Regions from separate parts of the Mesorhizobium argentiipisi genome, predicted to be linked through region 1. Evidence: riboswitches for the same ligand, from Rfam matches in the RefSeq annotation. Region 1 holds a riboswitch; each other region holds the start of a gene.
What was found. Region 1 has a riboswitch for thiamine pyrophosphate ahead of thiC (phosphomethylpyrimidine synthase ThiC). Riboswitches for the same ligand answer to the same signal wherever they lie in the genome.
Positions count from the first base shown of each region.

Region 2: another riboswitch for thiamine pyrophosphate. It lies ahead of thiC (phosphomethylpyrimidine synthase ThiC); the one in region 1 lies ahead of thiC (phosphomethylpyrimidine synthase ThiC).
Region 3: another riboswitch for thiamine pyrophosphate. It lies ahead of thiB (thiamine ABC transporter substrate binding subunit); the one in region 1 lies ahead of thiC (phosphomethylpyrimidine synthase ThiC).

Region 1 is NZ_JAPYKO010000002.1:217,875-223,382, forward strand. Features, by position in the region: gene thiC (phosphomethylpyrimidine synthase ThiC) at 1-1,617, opposite strand, end outside; TPP riboswitch at 1,722-1,837, opposite strand; partial or broken gene O7A05_RS03990 (FkbM family methyltransferase) at 2,523-3,280, opposite strand; gene O7A05_RS03995 (hypothetical protein) at 3,277-4,509, opposite strand; gene O7A05_RS04000 (aspartate aminotransferase family protein) at 4,522-5,508, opposite strand, start outside.
Region 2 is NZ_JAPYKO010000005.1:168,189-173,696, reverse strand. Features, by position in the region: gene thiS (sulfur carrier protein ThiS) at 1-189, opposite strand, end outside; gene thiO (glycine oxidase ThiO) at 158-1,159, opposite strand; gene thiC (phosphomethylpyrimidine synthase ThiC) at 1,156-2,979, opposite strand; TPP riboswitch at 3,085-3,201, opposite strand; gene O7A05_RS10535 (EAL domain-containing protein) at 3,402-5,508, shown strand, end outside.
Region 3 is NZ_JAPYKO010000038.1:45,091-50,598, forward strand. Features, by position in the region: gene O7A05_RS31005 (M48 family metalloprotease) at 1-129, opposite strand, end outside; gene thiQ (thiamine ABC transporter ATP-binding protein) at 282-1,070, opposite strand; gene thiP (thiamine/thiamine pyrophosphate ABC transporter permease) at 1,067-2,689, opposite strand; gene thiB (thiamine ABC transporter substrate binding subunit) at 2,924-3,934, opposite strand; TPP riboswitch at 3,978-4,083, opposite strand; gene O7A05_RS31025 (thiamine diphosphokinase) at 4,222-4,866, shown strand; gene O7A05_RS31030 (ABC-F family ATP-binding cassette domain-containing protein) at 4,868-5,508, shown strand, end outside.

The DNA of each region.
Region 1 (5,508 bases):
GTGGAACGAGCGCGCCGTCTCGGGATCGAGCGACAGGTTGAACTGGTCTTCCCAGCGGAACTCGAACCGCGCCCGCGACAGCGCATCGTCGCGGATCTTCGCGGCCGGATGACCCTTGGCGAGGTCTGCGGCATGAGCGGCGATCTTGTAGGTGATCACGCCGGTCTTGACGTCGTTGCGGTCCGGCAAGCCGAGATGTTCCTTCGGCGTGACGTAGCAAAGCATCGCCGTTCCGAACCAGCCGATCATGGCAGCGCCGATGCCGGAGGTGATGTGGTCGTAGCCCGGTGCGATGTCCGTGGTCAGCGGCCCGAGCGTGTAGAACGGCGCCTCGCCGCAGACGGCAAGCTGTTTGTCCATGTTCTGCTTGATCTTGTGCATGGGAACATGGCCGGGACCCTCGATCATCACCTGGCAGTCTTTCGCCCAGGCGATTTTGGTCAATTCGCCGAGCGTCTCCAGCTCGGCGAATTGCGCTTTGTCGTTGGCATCGGCGATCGAGCCGGGGCGAAGGCCGTCGCCGAGCGAGAAGGATACGTCATAGGCTCTGGCGATGTCGCAGATCTCATCGAAATGCTCATAGAGGAAGCTCTCGCGATGACGGTGCAAGCACCATTTGGCCATGATCGAGCCGCCGCGGGAGACGATGCCGGTGACCCGGTCGACGGTCAGCGGGATGTAATGCAGCCGCACGCCGGCGTGGATGGTGAAATAGTCGACGCCCTGCTCGGCCTGCTCGATCAGCGTGTCGCGATAGACCTCCCAACTCAGATCCTCGGCGATGCCGCCCACCTTCTCGAGCGCCTGGTAGAGCGGCACGGTGCCGATCGGCACCGGCGCGTTGCGTACGATCCATTCTCGGATGTTGTGGATGTTGCGGCCAGTCGACAGGTCCATCACGGTATCGGCGCCCCAGCGGATCGCCCAGACCATCTTTTCGACCTCTTCGGCCATCGATGAGGTGACGGCGGAATTGCCGATATTGGCGTTGATTTTCACCAGAAAATTGCGGCCGATAATCATCGGCTCGCTCTCGGGATGGTTGATGTTGGCGGGGATGATCGCGCGGCCGCGCGCCACCTCGTCGCGCACGAATTCCGGCGTGACGAAGTCCGGTATCGATGCGCCGAACGCTTCCCCATCCTGTTGCAACCTGCTTCGTAGCATCTCGCGGCCAAGGTTCTCGCGGATGGCTACGAATTCCATCTCCGGCGTGATTATGCCGGCGCGCGCATAGGCAAGCTGTGTCACCGCCTTGCCGGCTTTTGCCCGCACCGGACGATTTCGGACTGGAAATTCAGGCGTCAGCCGTTCGCCCGTCGCAAATCCGTTGTCCTCGGGCCTGACGTGGCGGCCGTCATAGGCTTCGACATCGCCGCGCGCGGCGATCCAGTCTTGCCGAAGGCGGGCAAGACCCTTTTCGATATCCGTTTCGATCGCGGGGTCGGTATAGGGGCCTGACGGATCGTAGACCGTCACCGGCGGTTCCCCGGCTGTCGGGTGCACGCTGATCTCGCGCATCGGCACCCTGATCTGCGGATGGATGATGCCGTTCTTTTGGATTTTGCGCGACGCCGGCAACGGCCCGGTCGATACGGTGGGGGTCAAGGCATTCATTTGAGGCTCCTTTGCTCGTTGCATTGGAGACCCAGTTCTGTGCCGGAAGGATGAAAAGACGCTTTGTCTGCCTGCTTGAGACAGGTCTTCGGGCATCAAGTCCCGCAAAAGCGCTTGCACCGTCCCTACGCCAGTATGAACTGGATCAGGTTCAACGGGTCACTGCGCCGCAAAGCCAGCAGTATCTCAGCCCCTTGCCGGGACTCCCCTGGTGAATGGCTCAAGTTGAGCGAGGCGCCGCCGTTTTGTCAAGCACGTCCGGCCCGGGTAGTGGGTCACGCTGGCGTGACTGACAAGCTTTGGGGGATCGCGGACATCGTTGCGCTTATCGAAGCGAAGAAGCAGAGAAGCCGACGGTGCGCGGCTCTTACAAAACGGATCGCTTGATGCGCAGGAACATGAGCGGCCCGACCAGCTTATCAAGGTGACACAGGATTTCTGGCCGGGCCGCCCAGTAAGGCCGGGGTTGCCTATCCCAGCCTACCCCGCCCAAGTTCTTCCGAAAGCTGGTCAGGGTCAATTACGCCCCGCCTGAAAAGCCACATGACCTTCATGGCTATCTCTTCGCGCTCATTCTCGCGAACAATTCGATGTTTTGCGCAGTAATCGTTGAGAGCTTTTGTGAGGATTGTGAGTTCGTCGGAATCCGCCACCCCGCATGACAACATGCCTGCCTCCTCATATATGGGCGGAAGCATACCGCTTCCAACGTCCGCCTGCCTCTACCCCGTTACGAACGACTTGAAAAAGATACACCCGGGAAAAGTCAGCTTCGAGTCAATTCGATGGGACTGAGGTCGGACGCCGATTAGGGCTTCTTGAGGAGACGCGCCTCGCGAATGTGCGAATTGGCCGGACGGCAATTGGGTTGGGTTGCCGCTGCAGCGATTGATTGGTGATGCAGCTTAGGCGAAGGCCCAGATATCCTCGGCCTGGAAGCCGACCTGGTAGCCGGCGGTCTTGAGCTTGACCACGACCTGGCCGATCTCGGCGGCCGGAAGCGCGCCGACCTCGATCTTGATCATGCCGGGGCGGTAGCGCTCAAGGTCGAGCTGCTCGAACACCATCCAGTCGGCGCCTTCGCAGTCGACCAGGAACGCGTCTATGTGGGTGATGCCGTGCGGTCGAGCAGCGTCTGCAAGGTCTCCGACGGCACGTCGATGTCCTTCAGATGCGGCACGAATTTGTTGAAGTTGGCGTCGGCCTCGCCCCAGGCGTTCTTGCCCGACATCAGATTGGTGTCGGTGACCGACGAGCAGCCGATGAACTCGATCGGCAACGTGCCGGCTTCAAGCGCCGCGGCATCGAAGGTGTGGACCGTGATCGTGCCCTTGGTCCTTGTCACCGCCACCGGCTCCATGACGAAGCGGCTGGCATCCGGGTAGTTGGCGCGAAGCCGCTTCTGATTGTAGGGGATCGGCTCGACCAGCATCGCGCGTGCTCCGGGGATCCGGTGCAGCCAGGGCGTCACGTCGTCGAACAGCGCGCCGTCGCAGGCGCCGACATTGACCAGCTGGAACGGCTGGCCGTTGCCGCCGAAGCGTGCCCGGAGCGCCGCCTTGGCCAGGAACTTCGTGCCGTGCAACGCCGGCCCGCGATCGAGCAGACCCTCAGGCAGGCTGAGCGACAGGAGAACGCGCGCAAAGCTGGACACAGAGCTCATGACTTGTCTCCGGGAATGACCTGCAGCGCGGCACGGCCGCCGCCCTGGCTTGCCGCCGCCCATAGCGCCATCAGCGGCGCGGCCAGCAGCAGGAAGGGCGGCAGAAGATTGGGGAAATAGATGCGGGTGTCGTGGATCGGGAAGACGGCGAATTTCGCCAGCACGCCAAGCACCAGCGCCGCCAGCAGGATCCCGGCGCGGCGGTCGAGCCGAAAACCGGCGCGGCTCAAGCCGAACCAGCCGGCCAGTGCCAGCACCGACACGCCGACCCAGCTGTTGACGTTGATGGCGCGCACCACAGAGGCCGCGAAGGCCTTGAGATAGGCCGTCAGCGAAAACGGCGGCTCGAACCCGTCCATATTGTAGTGCTGCTCGATGCTGGAGAACCAAAGATGCGGCCACCAGCCGGGATGCTGCGCCCAGTGCGAGATGGCGAAATAGGCGATAAAGGAGGCCGCGAAGCCTGCCAGCGCGCCCCATGCCCTCTCGCGGAAAGCGATAAGCAGTACGGCGAAGATGGCGAGAAAGACGATGTTGTCCGGCCTGGCTATGAATGCGAGGAAGAGCAAGACCGCCGTCGCCGCCTCGCGCTTGCGCACATAGGCGAAGACACCGCCAAGAAACAGCGCCGAGCACAGAAGGTCCGGCGTCGAGGCCCGCGCCGAATCGCCGAAATCGGCCATGATCAGCAAGGCGCCGACGACAGGCGCCAGCGCCAGCGCGCCTACCGCGCGCAGCCAGGCGAGCGTGATGGCGCCGAACAGAAGCACCGAGAATACTTGCACCAGCCGCATCGCCTCGACCGGCGAGACGACATGGCTGAGGCCGGAAAGAATTTCGGCATAGAGGAACTTGATCCGGTACATGCCGAGCAGCGAACGGAAGTCGGCGGCATTCTCCGTCATATGGCTGCGGAAACCGCCGCCATCGTCCGTCAGCGTCTTGTAGTCACCCGCCGACATGCCGGCCTTCACCGTGCCGTAGGCATAGTCATGCAGCGCCTGGGGATCCGGATAGGCGCTTTCCTCGGCGATCGCGAGATAGGGCAGCATGTCCCAGTTGGCGTCGGGCATGAACCAGGCGGTCGCGGCGGTCAGCAGGATATAGAGCGAGAAGGCGATCGCCCCGATCGATGCTGCCCATTTCGCGTAAGCCCCCTCGCCCCACGCCAGGCCGGCACCGGTCAAGCGTTCCAGCGGATTGGTCGGCGCGGACGGCCTGGTCAGCATCCTCAGCGGCCCCTATTTACCGACCTGGCTTTTCACGAAATCCTTCACGATCGACACGATGCCGCGCGACAAAAGGCTGTCGAAGGCATCGACGAAGCGGTCGACATGCTCGGGCTGGCAGATCAGCGGCGGCTCGAGCCGGATGACGTTGCGGTTGTATTCGGTAAAGGCGACGAGCACGTCGTAGTCGCGCAGCAGCAGCGAACCGACGAAGCCCGACAGCGAGCCCTTCAGCTTGTCGTCGAGCACGCTCACCACCGGACGCAGCACCATCGGCAAGGTCTGCGAGAAATCGTGGAACTCGAGCCCGATCATGAAGCCCTTGCCGCGCACATCCTTGATGATCTTCGGATATTTTTCCTTGAGCGCCTGCAGCCGCTGCAGAAGGTACTCGCCGGTCGAGGCGGCATTGTCTATCAGCCCCTCGTCATAGAGCACGTTGATGCCCTCGATCGCGGTGACGCAGGCCTCGCCCATGCCGCCGAAGGTCGCCATGGCGTGGATCATCGCCGTCTTCGGCGTGCCATAGGCTTTCATATAGACGTCGCGCCTGGCGATCATCGCCCCGACCGCCGCCTTGCCGGCGCCCAACGATTTCGCCAGCGCCGTCACGTCGGGTACCACGCCGTAATGCTCGAAAGCATAGAAGCGGCCCGATCGGCCATAACCGCACTGCACTTCGTCGGCGACCCACAGCACGCCATATTGGTCGCAAAGCGCGCGCAGCTTCTGCCAGTACTCGGCCTTTGCCTGGATGATGCCGCCGCCGCCCTGGATGGTTTCCAAGACGATGACGCCGATCTCCGGATCGCTCTTGAACAGGTGCTCGACAGCGTCGATGTCGGCGAAGGGAACGCGCACGACATTGTCGGCGACCTTGAAGTCGGCGCGGTAGAGCTGGCCGTCGGTGATCGCCAATACGCCCTTGGTCTTGCCGTGGAAGGAATTCTCGGCATAGACGATTTTCGGCCTCTTCGGGCCGGCGGCGCGTTCGACGAG
Region 2 (5,508 bases), on a different contig from region 1:
CTGCATGGGCGACAGGATCTCGATCCGATCGCCGTCGCTCAACAGGAATTCTACCCGGTCGGCTTTGTGCACGAGGTCGCTGTTGACGGCCGTCGCCAGCCAATCGCCCTCATAGTCGAGCGCTGCAAGCAGCTCCGCCAGCGTTGTGGCGGCACTCTCAAGCGCTTCGCCGTTGACGATCAGTATCATGTGCAAGTTCCTTGGATTTGTCGTGATCGAAGACAAGATCGGCGGCCAGCCGCGCCATGGCGGGCGCAAGAAGGAAACCATGGCGGTAGAGCCCGTTGATCGCGACGCCATTTCCACATGCTTCGACACGCGGCAGATTGTCGGAAAAGGCTGGACGAACTCCGACGCCGGTCTCGACGATACCGGCCTCGCCGAAGGCCGGGTGGAGCGCGCAGGCCGCGCTCAGAAGTTCCATCATCGAACGGACCGTGACCGGACCGCTGTCATCGCTCTCGATCATCGTCGCGCCGGCCATGAAACGGTGATCGGGGCGCGGCACCACATAGAGCGGAAAGCGCGGATGCAGCAGCCGGACTGAGCGCGACAGCGAGATATCGGGTGTGTGCAGGATCAGCATTTCGCCGCGAACGCCGCGCAGCCTCTCATCGCCCGCCGCCATTCCCATGCAGTCGATCTCGCGGTCGAATCCGGAAAGCTGCCGGGCGTCCGTGGCAAAGCGGAAGTCGACGCCCATCGCGACAAGCTTTTCGTGAAGCGCTGCCATCGCAGTGCGCGGGTCGAGATGCGCCTCGCCGGCGAAGAACAGCCCGCGGCGAAAACGGCCGGCGAGGTCGGGCTCCAGCCGCGCGATTTCCTCCTCATCGATCCAGCAATAGCTTGAGGTGCGGCTTGCGAAGCGGTCAAGCTCGCCCGCATCCCGCGGCGTTGCAACAACCAGCGTCCCGGCCCGCGTCGCCTGACCTGGCAGCACTTGATCCCACCATTCGGCGGCGCCGCGTCCGAGGTCCAGCACGGGCTGCTCGGCGCTTTCGCGCTCGCACCAGGGCGCCAGCATGCCACCGGCGAACCACGATGCGTTGCCGCCGAGACCGGACCGGATTTCGGCGACGGTGACTGCCGCGCCACGAGCCGCGAGTTCGAAGGCCGCGGTGAGGCCGGCGACGCCGGCCCCCTTGACCAGCACCCTCATGACGGCTCGGGCACCTCGGGCGTGGTGTCACTCACCGGCATATAGAGATCGCCGCCCGCGCGGTATTTTTCCGCCATCGCCGCCATCCCCTCCTTCTGCGCTTCGGCACGGATGTCGTGGGAGATGCGCATGGAGCAGAATTTCGGCCCGCACATGGAACAGAAATGCGCGACCTTGTGCGCTTCCTTGGGCAAAGTTTCGTCGTGGAACGAGCGCGCGGTCTCCGGATCGAGCGACAGGTTGAACTGGTCTTCCCAGCGGAACTCGAACCGCGCCCGCGAAAGCGCGTCGTCGCGAATCTTCGCCGCAGGATGGCCCTTGGCGAGGTCGGCGGCGTGTGCGGCTATTTTGTAGGTGATGACGCCGGTCTTGACGTCGTTGCGGTCCGGCAGGCCGAGATGTTCCTTCGGCGTCACATAGCAAAGCATGGCCGTGCCGAACCAGCCGATCATGGCGGCACCGATTCCGCTGGTGATGTGGTCGTAGCCGGGCGCAATATCGGTCGTCAGCGGTCCAAGCGTGTAGAAGGGCGCCTCGCCGCAGATTGCGAGCTGCTTGTCCATGTTCTGCTTGATCTTGTGCATGGGAACATGGCCGGGCCCCTCGATCATGACCTGGCAATCCTTGGCCCATGCGACCTTCGTCAGTTCGCCGAGCGTCTCCAGTTCGGCGAATTGTGCCGCGTCATTGGCGTCGGCGATCGAGCCCGGACGAAGGCCATCGCCGAGCGAGAAGGACACGTCATAGGCGCGGCAGATGTCGCAGATTTCTTCGAAATGCTCATAGAGGAAGCTTTCGCGGTGATGGTGCAGGCACCATTTCGCCATGATCGAGCCGCCGCGAGAGACGATACCCGTCACCCGGTCAACGGTCAGAGGGATGTAGTGCAGCCGCACGCCGGCGTGGATGGTGAAATAGTCGACGCCCTGCTCGGCCTGCTCGATCAGCGTGTCGCGATAGACCTCCCAGTTGAGGTCCTCGGCGATGCCGCCGACCTTCTCCAGCGCCTGGTAAAGCGGCACCGTGCCGATCGGCACCGGCGAGTTGCGTACGATCCATTCGCGAATATTGTGGATGTTGCGGCCCGTCGACAGGTCCATGACCGTGTCGGCGCCCCAGCGGATCGCCCAGACCATCTTTTCGACCTCTTCGGCCATGGACGAGGTGACGGCGGAATTGCCGATATTGGCGTTGATCTTGACCAGGAAATTGCGACCGATGATCATCGGCTCGCTCTCTGGATGGTTGATGTTGGCGGGAATGATAGCGCGTCCGCGAGCCACCTCGTCGCGTACGAATTCTGGCGTGACGAAATCCGGGATCGCGGCACCGAAGGCCTCGCCGTCTCGTTGCAGCTTGCCGCGCAGCATCTCGCGGCCAAGATTCTCGCGAATGGCGACGAACTCCATTTCGGGCGTGATGATGCCGGCGCGGGCATAGGCAAGCTGAGTCACAGCCTTGCCCTGCTTGGCCTTGAGCGGCCGGTTGCGAATGGGAAATTCCGGCGTCAGGCGCTCACCGGTCGCAAAGCCGTTGTCCTCCGGCCTGACATGGCGGCCGTCATAGGATTCGACATCGCCGCGCGCCACGATCCAGTCTTGCCGAAGCCGGGCAAGGCCGGTCTCGATGCTGGTCTCGATAGCGGGGTCGGTATAAGGGCCGGACGGATCGTAAACCGTGACCGGTGGCTCACCGGCGGTCGGGTGGACGGCGATCTCGCGCATCGGCACCCTGATCTGCGGGTGGATGGCGCCGGGCTTGTAGGTTTTCCGCGAGGCGGGCAGCGGTCCCGTCGACACGGCGGGGGTCAAGGCATTCATTTGAGGCTCCTTTGCTCATTTGCATTGGAGACCCAGTTCTGTGCCGGAAGGATGAAAAGACGCTTCGATCTACCTGCTTAAGACAGGTCTTCGGGCATGAACTCCCGCAAAGCGCTTGCACCGTCCCTACGCCAGTATGAACTGGATCAGGTTCAACGGGTCACTGCGCCGCGAAAGCCAGCAGTATCTCAGCCCCTTGCCGGGACTCCCCTGGTGAATGCGTCGAATTGAACGGGACCGTCACCTTTTGTCAACCGCATTCGGTTCGCGGGGGGAAATCGCCGGCCGACAAAATCCGCCCGGCTGATCGGTGGGGCCGGGCGCTCCGGCACGAATTCACCCAAAATTAGGCATCTGCCAATACAATCGGTGGTTTAGTGCCAACAAGCAATGTTGCTTGCTCCTGAACCGGAGAACGCTGCTTGGTCACGAAATCATCGAAACGAAGTGCCGAGGCGGCGGACCAGGCGGGAATCACAGCGCTGTCGAAGCTGGCCGTTGCTGCTTACGAAGACTTGGAGCGCGAGCTCAAGGCCACCATCGCCACGCTCGAAGCCCAGGCCAGGCGCTTCGAGACGGCAATCGACAACATCTCGCAAGGCATCTGCTTTTTCGACGTCGCTGAACGGCTGATCCTGTGCAACCGCCGCTACGCCGAGATCTACGGCATCTCGCCAGGAAAGCTGCAGGCGGGCATGACACTTGCCGATATCATCGAACACCGGGTCGCCGCAGGGACATCTGCGATGGAGAGCGAGGCCTACCTCGCCTTTGCCCGTTCGATCAACTCAAGCAACGGTTCGACCAACTGGACCGCCGAGCTGAACGACGGCCGCACCATCCAGATCATTCATCAGCCGATGCCCGACGGCGGATGGATCGCCACGCATGAAGACATCACCGAGCTCGCCGCCAGCCGCGTGATGGTCAGCGAGCGTGTTTCGCTACAGGCGCTGATCGACTGGGTTCCCGACTATCTGTGGGTCAAGGACACCGAAAGCCGCTTCGTCGTCGTCAACAAGGCACTTGCGACTGACCATGGCCGACATGACCCGAGCGAGATGATCGGCCTCAGCGATTTCGACCTGCATGCCCCAGAGCTGGCCCGGCAATTCCGCGCCAGCGAGCAGGCTCTGCTGCGCGGCGGCCAGCCGATGATCGACAAGGAGGAATTCATCGTCGACGCCTCGGGCGCGGGCAAATGGATGTCGTCGACTAAGGTGCCGCTCAGGAACGCCGAGAACGGGGTCTTTGGCCTGGTCGGCATTGCCCACGACATCACCCAGCGCAAGCTGGCCGACGACCTGCGCAGCGGCCAGGCGCATATATTGGAGATGATCGCGACGAGCGCGCCGCTGGAAGAAGTGCTCGAACGGCTCGTGCGGCTGATCGAATCGCAGCTTAGCGATATCTTCGGCTCCGTGCTGCTGCTCGACGCCGACGGCGCCCATCTGCGGCACGGCGCGGCGCCCAGCCTGGCAAAGGACTACACCGACGCCATCGACGGCATCCGCATCGGCCCCAAGGTCGGCTCCTGCGGCACCGCCGCCTACCGGCGCGAGCCTGTCATCGTCATCGATATTGTGAGCGATCCCTTGTGGGAGGATTTTCGCGATCTGGTGAGGCCCTATGGCTACCGTTCCTGCTGGTCGACGCCGATCCTGTCGCATACCGGCGTGGTGCTCGGCGTCTTTGCCATGTATTCGAAGACGGTGCGCGAGCCGACAAAGGCCGAGAGCAATCTCATCGATTTCACCACCCGCATCGCCGGCATTGCCATCGAGCGCAAGCTTGCCGAAGACCGCATCCATTTCATGGCCAACCACGACACGCTGACCGGGCTGCCCAATCGCGCCCTGCTCGGCGACAGACTCTCTCAGGCCATCCTTTATGCCCAGCGCTACGGCCGCTGGGTGAGCGTGGTGTTCATCGATCTGGACAATTTCAAGCTGGTCAACGATACGCTCGGCCACAACGCGGGAGACCTGCTGTTGAAGGCCGTCGCCAGCCGCATGGTCGAATGCGTCAGGGCGACCGATACGGTCGTGCGGCTGGGCGGCGACGAATTCGTCGTCGTCCTGTTCGACCAGGAGCCGAATGCCGAGCTTGTGGCCGAGACTTTGCAGAAGATCCGGGCGGCGGTCGCCGAGCCAGTTCATCTTGGCAAACATCATCTGAGAACGACAGCCAGCATCGGCGTTGCCAACTATCCGGATGACGGCGCAACCGCTGATGCGCTGCTGGCCAATGCCGATGCAGCGATGTACCGCGCCAAGGAGCTTGGCCGCGACAATGTCCAGTTCTATGCGCCCGAGTTCAATTCGAGCGGCCATGAGAGATTCCTGCTGCAGGAGGAATTGCGCAATGCGCTGGCACGCGGCGAATTCACGCTGCTGTACCAGCCGCAGGTCGACCTTCGCTCCGGCCATGTCTTTGCTGTCGAGGCGCTGATACGCTGGAAACATCCGAGCCTGGGGCTAATCTCGCCGATAAAGTTCATCCCGTTGGCCGAGGAGACCGGCCTGATCG
Region 3 (5,508 bases), on a different contig from region 1:
ATTGTCGACGGTGATCGGCTTGTCGGAAGGCTGGAAGCCGCTCTCCTGCACGTCCGGCGGCGTGAACATCTGGCAGCTCGCAAGCAAGGCAACGCTCGCCAGCGCGAAAAATCGTGCCAGCGGCTTCATCCACACCTTCTTAGCGCCGCTCGACAGGTCGGCTTCCTTTCCAAATCTTTCGGCAAATCACGGCCCAGCCGGACCAGCATGGCCGGACCTAGCCATACTCCCCGGACAAGGCAAGGAAACGCCGGATCGCCCATTGCCGGTTTGGCCATAAATTATGTCCGCTTCCGGGCAATATGTTGTGATCCGGCAACGGTGCCGCCTTGATCGCCGATATAGCGCCTGAACGCATCCGGTCCAGACCGATCGAAGAAATCGTCGGCCGGCCCGGTCGCCGCGATCATGCCTTCATCGAGAAACGCCACGTCCTGGCCGATGCGGCGTGCATCTTCCGGCTGATGCGTGACGAAGAGGATTGTCATTTTGCGCTCTACGTGGATGCCGGCGACAAGGTCGAGCATGTCCTCGCGCAGCGCCGGGCCGAGCGACGCGAAAGGCTCGTCGAGCAGCAAAACCGGCCGGTCGCGCAGCAGCACCCTCGCCAGCGCCACGCGCTGCCGCTCGCCGCCGGAAAGCTCGCGCGGCAGCCGCTTTTCCTTGCCCGCCAGGCCAACCCGCGCCAGCGCCTCGGCGACGGCAATGCGATCGGCGTCGCCGAGTTTCAGCGATGGCGAGCGGCCGAGCCAGACATTGGCTTCAACGGAAAGATGCGCAAACAAATTGTTTTCCTGGAACACCATCGACACCGGCCGCGCCGAAGGCGGCGTGTCGCCGACATCGATGCCGCCGATCAGCACCTTGCCGGTGTCGGGCGTTTCGAAGCCGGCTATCAGATTGAGCAATGTCGACTTGCCGGAACCGCTCGGCCCCATGATGGCGGTGATCCTGCCGGCCGCGAATTCGGCATTGAAGCGAAACGAAGACTCGCCATAGCTGAATGAGACGTCATCCAGCGCGACGGTGAGGCGCTTTTGCGCGGCGGCGCCCTTAATGGTCGTCGTCATCGCTTTCCTTCCCGCCCCAGCCGGTCGGCGGCGACCACCAGCATCAGGCAGACAAGGCCAAGCAGCAAGGCAAGTCCCGCGGCGTCGGCTGTCCGGTAGCTGCCCATGCGTGCCAAAAGCAGATAGGGCAAGGTCTGCACGGAATCGCTGCCGAAGAGCGCGATCACGCCGAGATCGCCGAGCGACAGCGCCATGGCAAAGGCGAAGCCGGTGGCCAAGGGCCGCCTCAGCGACGGCCAGTCGATCAGGCTGAGCCGGTTCCAGCCGGATATGCCGAGCGCCAGGCAGAGCCGCTCATGTCGTTCGCTCGCCGCGTCATAGGCCGGGCGAATGGCGCGGATGGCGAAGGGCATCGCCATCACCGCGTTGACGGCGACGACCATGACCGGGGCGACGGCAAAAACATCGGTGACATGGCGCAGCGCCAGGAACCAGCCGGCGCCAAGCACGATCGGCGGCACCACGAGCACGAAGCCGGCGCCGGTGTCGGCGGCGTGTTCGAGCAGCGACATGGTGTTCCCCGAGCGGCGGCGCAGGGCCAGCGCGCGCCGCGCCTCAATCAACGCCAGCGACAGCGTCACGCTGAGCAGCGCCGCAAGCAAGGCAAGGCCCGCGCTGGTGAGGGTCGCGCGGCGCACCGCCTCCTCGCCCGCCAGCCGGCCGAGATCGGCCTCGAGGCCTGAAAGCAGCGTCGCCGCCATCGGTCCGGCGACGAACAGCAGGGCAAGCGCGATGAGGCCGGCATTCAGCACGGTTTCGAGCCGGCCCGCTGAAAGGTAGCGGCGCGGCGCGACCGGCAGATTGGCGTCGCCGACCGTGTTGGCGCCGAGCCGTGTGAGAGCGACGACCACGATGAAGGTCAGCGCGATCTGCAGCAGCGTCAGCACCACGGCGCGCGCGGGATCGAAATCGAAGCGCAGCGCCTGGTAGATGGCGACCTCCAGCGTCGTCGCGGCCGGACCGCCGCCCAGCGTCAGCACGATGGTGAAGGAGGTGATGCAGAGCATGAAGACCAGCCCGGCAATCCCCGGCAGGGCCGCCCGCAGCACCGGCCATTCGATCAGCCGGAAGGCCGGCCGGACACCCATGCCGAGCTGGCTCGCCAGCCGCCACTGGTCGGCGGGGACGGTGCCGAGCGCCTCGAGGAACAGGCGCGTCGCCAGGGGCAGGTTGAAGAAGACATGCGCGACCAGGATGCCGGAGAGGCCGTAGATTCCCGGCCACTCTGCGCCGCCAAGCCGGGCGAAAGCGCCGGCAAAATATCCGGCGCGACCGTAGAGCGCCAAGACGCCGAGCGCGGCGACGATGGCTGGCAATGCCAGCGGCACGGTGAACAATTGCAGGATCGGGCCGCGACCTGGAAAAGCCGGATGCCTCGACAGAGCGCGCGCCACGAGCAGCGCCGGCGCGACCGAGAGCAGCGTCGACAGAGCCGCCTGCCACAGCGTGAAGCGGGCAACGCGCAGGAGGTAGCCGTCGAAGGCGGCGGCAGCGCCGGAGAGATCCTGCGCGGCTTCGACAGCGAGCCCAGCGAAGGCACCGCCGATGAGCAGCGTGATGGCCGCCAGCGCGACGACACCGGCGGTGACGCGAGAGTCTTTGGGACGGGACGCCAGCATTTCCCCTAACCAAACAGGGGCTTGGTTTGAGCGGAAGGATTATCCGCGTCGAGTTCCCGCCCATCCCCCTCTGGCCTGCCGGCCATCTCCCCCGCAAGGGGGGAGATTAGCAGCTTCGATCGCCGCGCCACTCTTGCAGCGCAGGAGATTGGCGAAACCGACAAAGCGCTTGATCTCCCCCTTGCGGGGGAGATGTCCGGCAGGACAGAGGGGTGTTCAAGCGCCACCTGCGTCCTACTTGCTCATCACCGCCAGCCACTCATCCACCCAGGCCTTGCGGTTGGCCGCCACCTCCTCGGGGCTGAACAGCAAGGTCTTGGTCGGCTTGACCAGCTTGTCGAAGGCCGGGTTGAGCGGCTTGTCGGTCTTGCCGGCCGGGAACATCCAGTTGGTTTCCGGAATGATGTCCTGGAATTCCGGTCCGGTCATGAAGGCGATGAATTTCTGCGCCAGCGGGTTCTTCGCGCCGGTCGTCGTGATGCCGGCAACCTCGATCTGCAGGTATTCGCCCTCTTCGAAAGAGGCCGCCTGATAGCGCTCCGTGTTCTCGGCCACCATGTGGTAGGCCGGCGAGGTGGTGTAGGAGAGCACCATCGGCGCCTCGCCCTTGGTGAACAGGCCATAGGCTTCGCTCCAGCCCGGCGTCACCGTCAAGACCTTCGGCTTGAGCTTGGCCCAGGCTTCCGGCGCCTTGTCGCCATAGACCGACTTCACCCACAAGAGCAGGCCGAGTCCGGGCGTCGAGGTGCGCGGATCCTGGATGACGATCTTGTCCGTGCCGCTACCCTCGACCAGCTCCTTCAGGCTCTTCGGCGGGTTCTTCAGCTTCTGCGTGTCATAGACGACGGCGAAATAACCATAGTCGAAAGGCACGAAAGTGTCGTCCTTCCAGCCGCCGGGCACGTCAATGCCGGACACTTCGCCATGCGGCGCGAACAGGCCGCTAGTCCTGGCGTCGGCAGTGAGATTGGTGTCGAGGCCGAGCACGATATCGGCCTTGGTGCCGGCGCCTTCGAGCTTGACGCGGTTGAGCAGCGCCACGCCGTCGGCCACCGAGACGAATTCGAGATCGCAGCCGCATTCGGCCTCGAATTCCTTCTTGACGGCAGGCCCTGGCCCCCAATCGGCGGTAAAGCTTTCATAGGTATAGACGGTGAGCTTGTCCTTTGCCTCGGCAGGCGCGACGCCCGCCAGAAGCGAAACAAGACCGGTTGCGAGAACAAGCTGGGACAATAGCGAGCGCATCGGCGCCTCCTTCGTTCTGGTGACAAGGAATTGAGGCGCCGGATGGTCCGAAACGTCTAATCCCTCCGCCGGTACAAACCGGATCAGGTTCGGCGGGTTGGCTTGATTGCCTCTCAGCCGGATCACGTCCGGCACCCCGTTAGAGCGTTTCGACAGATAGGCCCGGCCGAAGCGCGGCGCAAGCGGAAGTTTGCCGGGCAGATAATGTCCCGGGGCAGCGGACTCGCAACCGAAGCGCGGGCTGTCCGGCTTCCGTTTCGCGGGCAGGGCTGGTAAGGGCGACGCCCATGAGCACATTCACCATCCTGCTTGGCGGCGACCTTATCCGCACGCCCCGGCTCGAACGTCAGATCGAAGGCTCACGCGTCATCGCCGCCGATGCCGGTATCGGCCACGCTCGCATGCTCGGCCTGATGCCGGAGCTTTGGGTCGGTGATTTCGATTCCGTGCCGGCGAACCTGCCGGATGATCTCGCCGCGGTGCCCCGAAAGGTCTTCCCGGCCGAGAAGGACATCACCGATGGCGAGCTCGCTATAGCGGAAGCGCTTAAGCGTGGCGCCACCAGCCTCGTTCTGGCTGGCGCCTTCGGCGGCAAGCGCGCCGACCATGCTTTCCTGCATCTGGCGCTGGCCGTGCGGCTGGCCGAGGCGGGCACGACGGTGCTGCTGACCAGCGGCGCGCAGGAAGGTGTTCCCGTTTTGCCGGGCAGCGCCGCCTTCGACTATGCGGACGGCACCTTGTTTTCGGTGCTCGGCTTCTCGGAGCTCGCCGGGCTGACGGTCACCGGCGCCAAATGGCCACTCGACCGCGTCGAGGTGGCGTTCGGCTCCTCGCTCACTATATCAAACGAGGTCAAAGGGCAGCTTGGCATCGCGCTGGAGCGCGGCCGGGCGCTGCTTCTGGCCCACCCCTATCCCCTTCCAGAAAGCTGATATGGCGCCGCCACTCCTCAATCTTGACGGCATTAAACTGACCTTCGGCGGCACCCCGCTGCTCGACGGCGCGGCGCTCAGCGCATCCGCCGGCGAGAAGATCGCGCTGGTCGGACGCAACGGTTCGGGCAAGTCGACCCTGCTCAAGATCGCCGCCGGCATGATCGAGCCGCAGGACGGCGAGGTGTTCAGGCAGCCCTCGGCGACGGTCCGCTATCTGCCGCAGCTGCCGGACATGGATGGCTTCGCCACCGTGCGCGCCTATGTCGAGGCCGGCCTCGGCCCGGCCGACGACCCGCATCGCGCCACCTATTTGATGGAACATCTCGGCCTGACCGGCGAGGAACGGCCGAACGACCTTTCCGGCGGCGAGGCGCGTCGCGCGGCCCTTGCGCGTGTCATGGCGCCGGAGCCCGACATCCTGCTGCTCGACGAGCCGACCAATCATCTCGACCTGTCAGTCATCGAATGGCTGGAAGAAGAGCTTGCCCGCACCTCTTCCGCCGTCATCCTGATTTCGCATGATCGCCGCTTTCTCGAGCGCGTCTCGCGCGCCACCGTCTGGCTCGATCGCGGCCAGACGCGGCGGCTGGACAAGGGCTTTGCCCATTTCGAGGAATGGCGCGACCAGGTGCTGGAGGA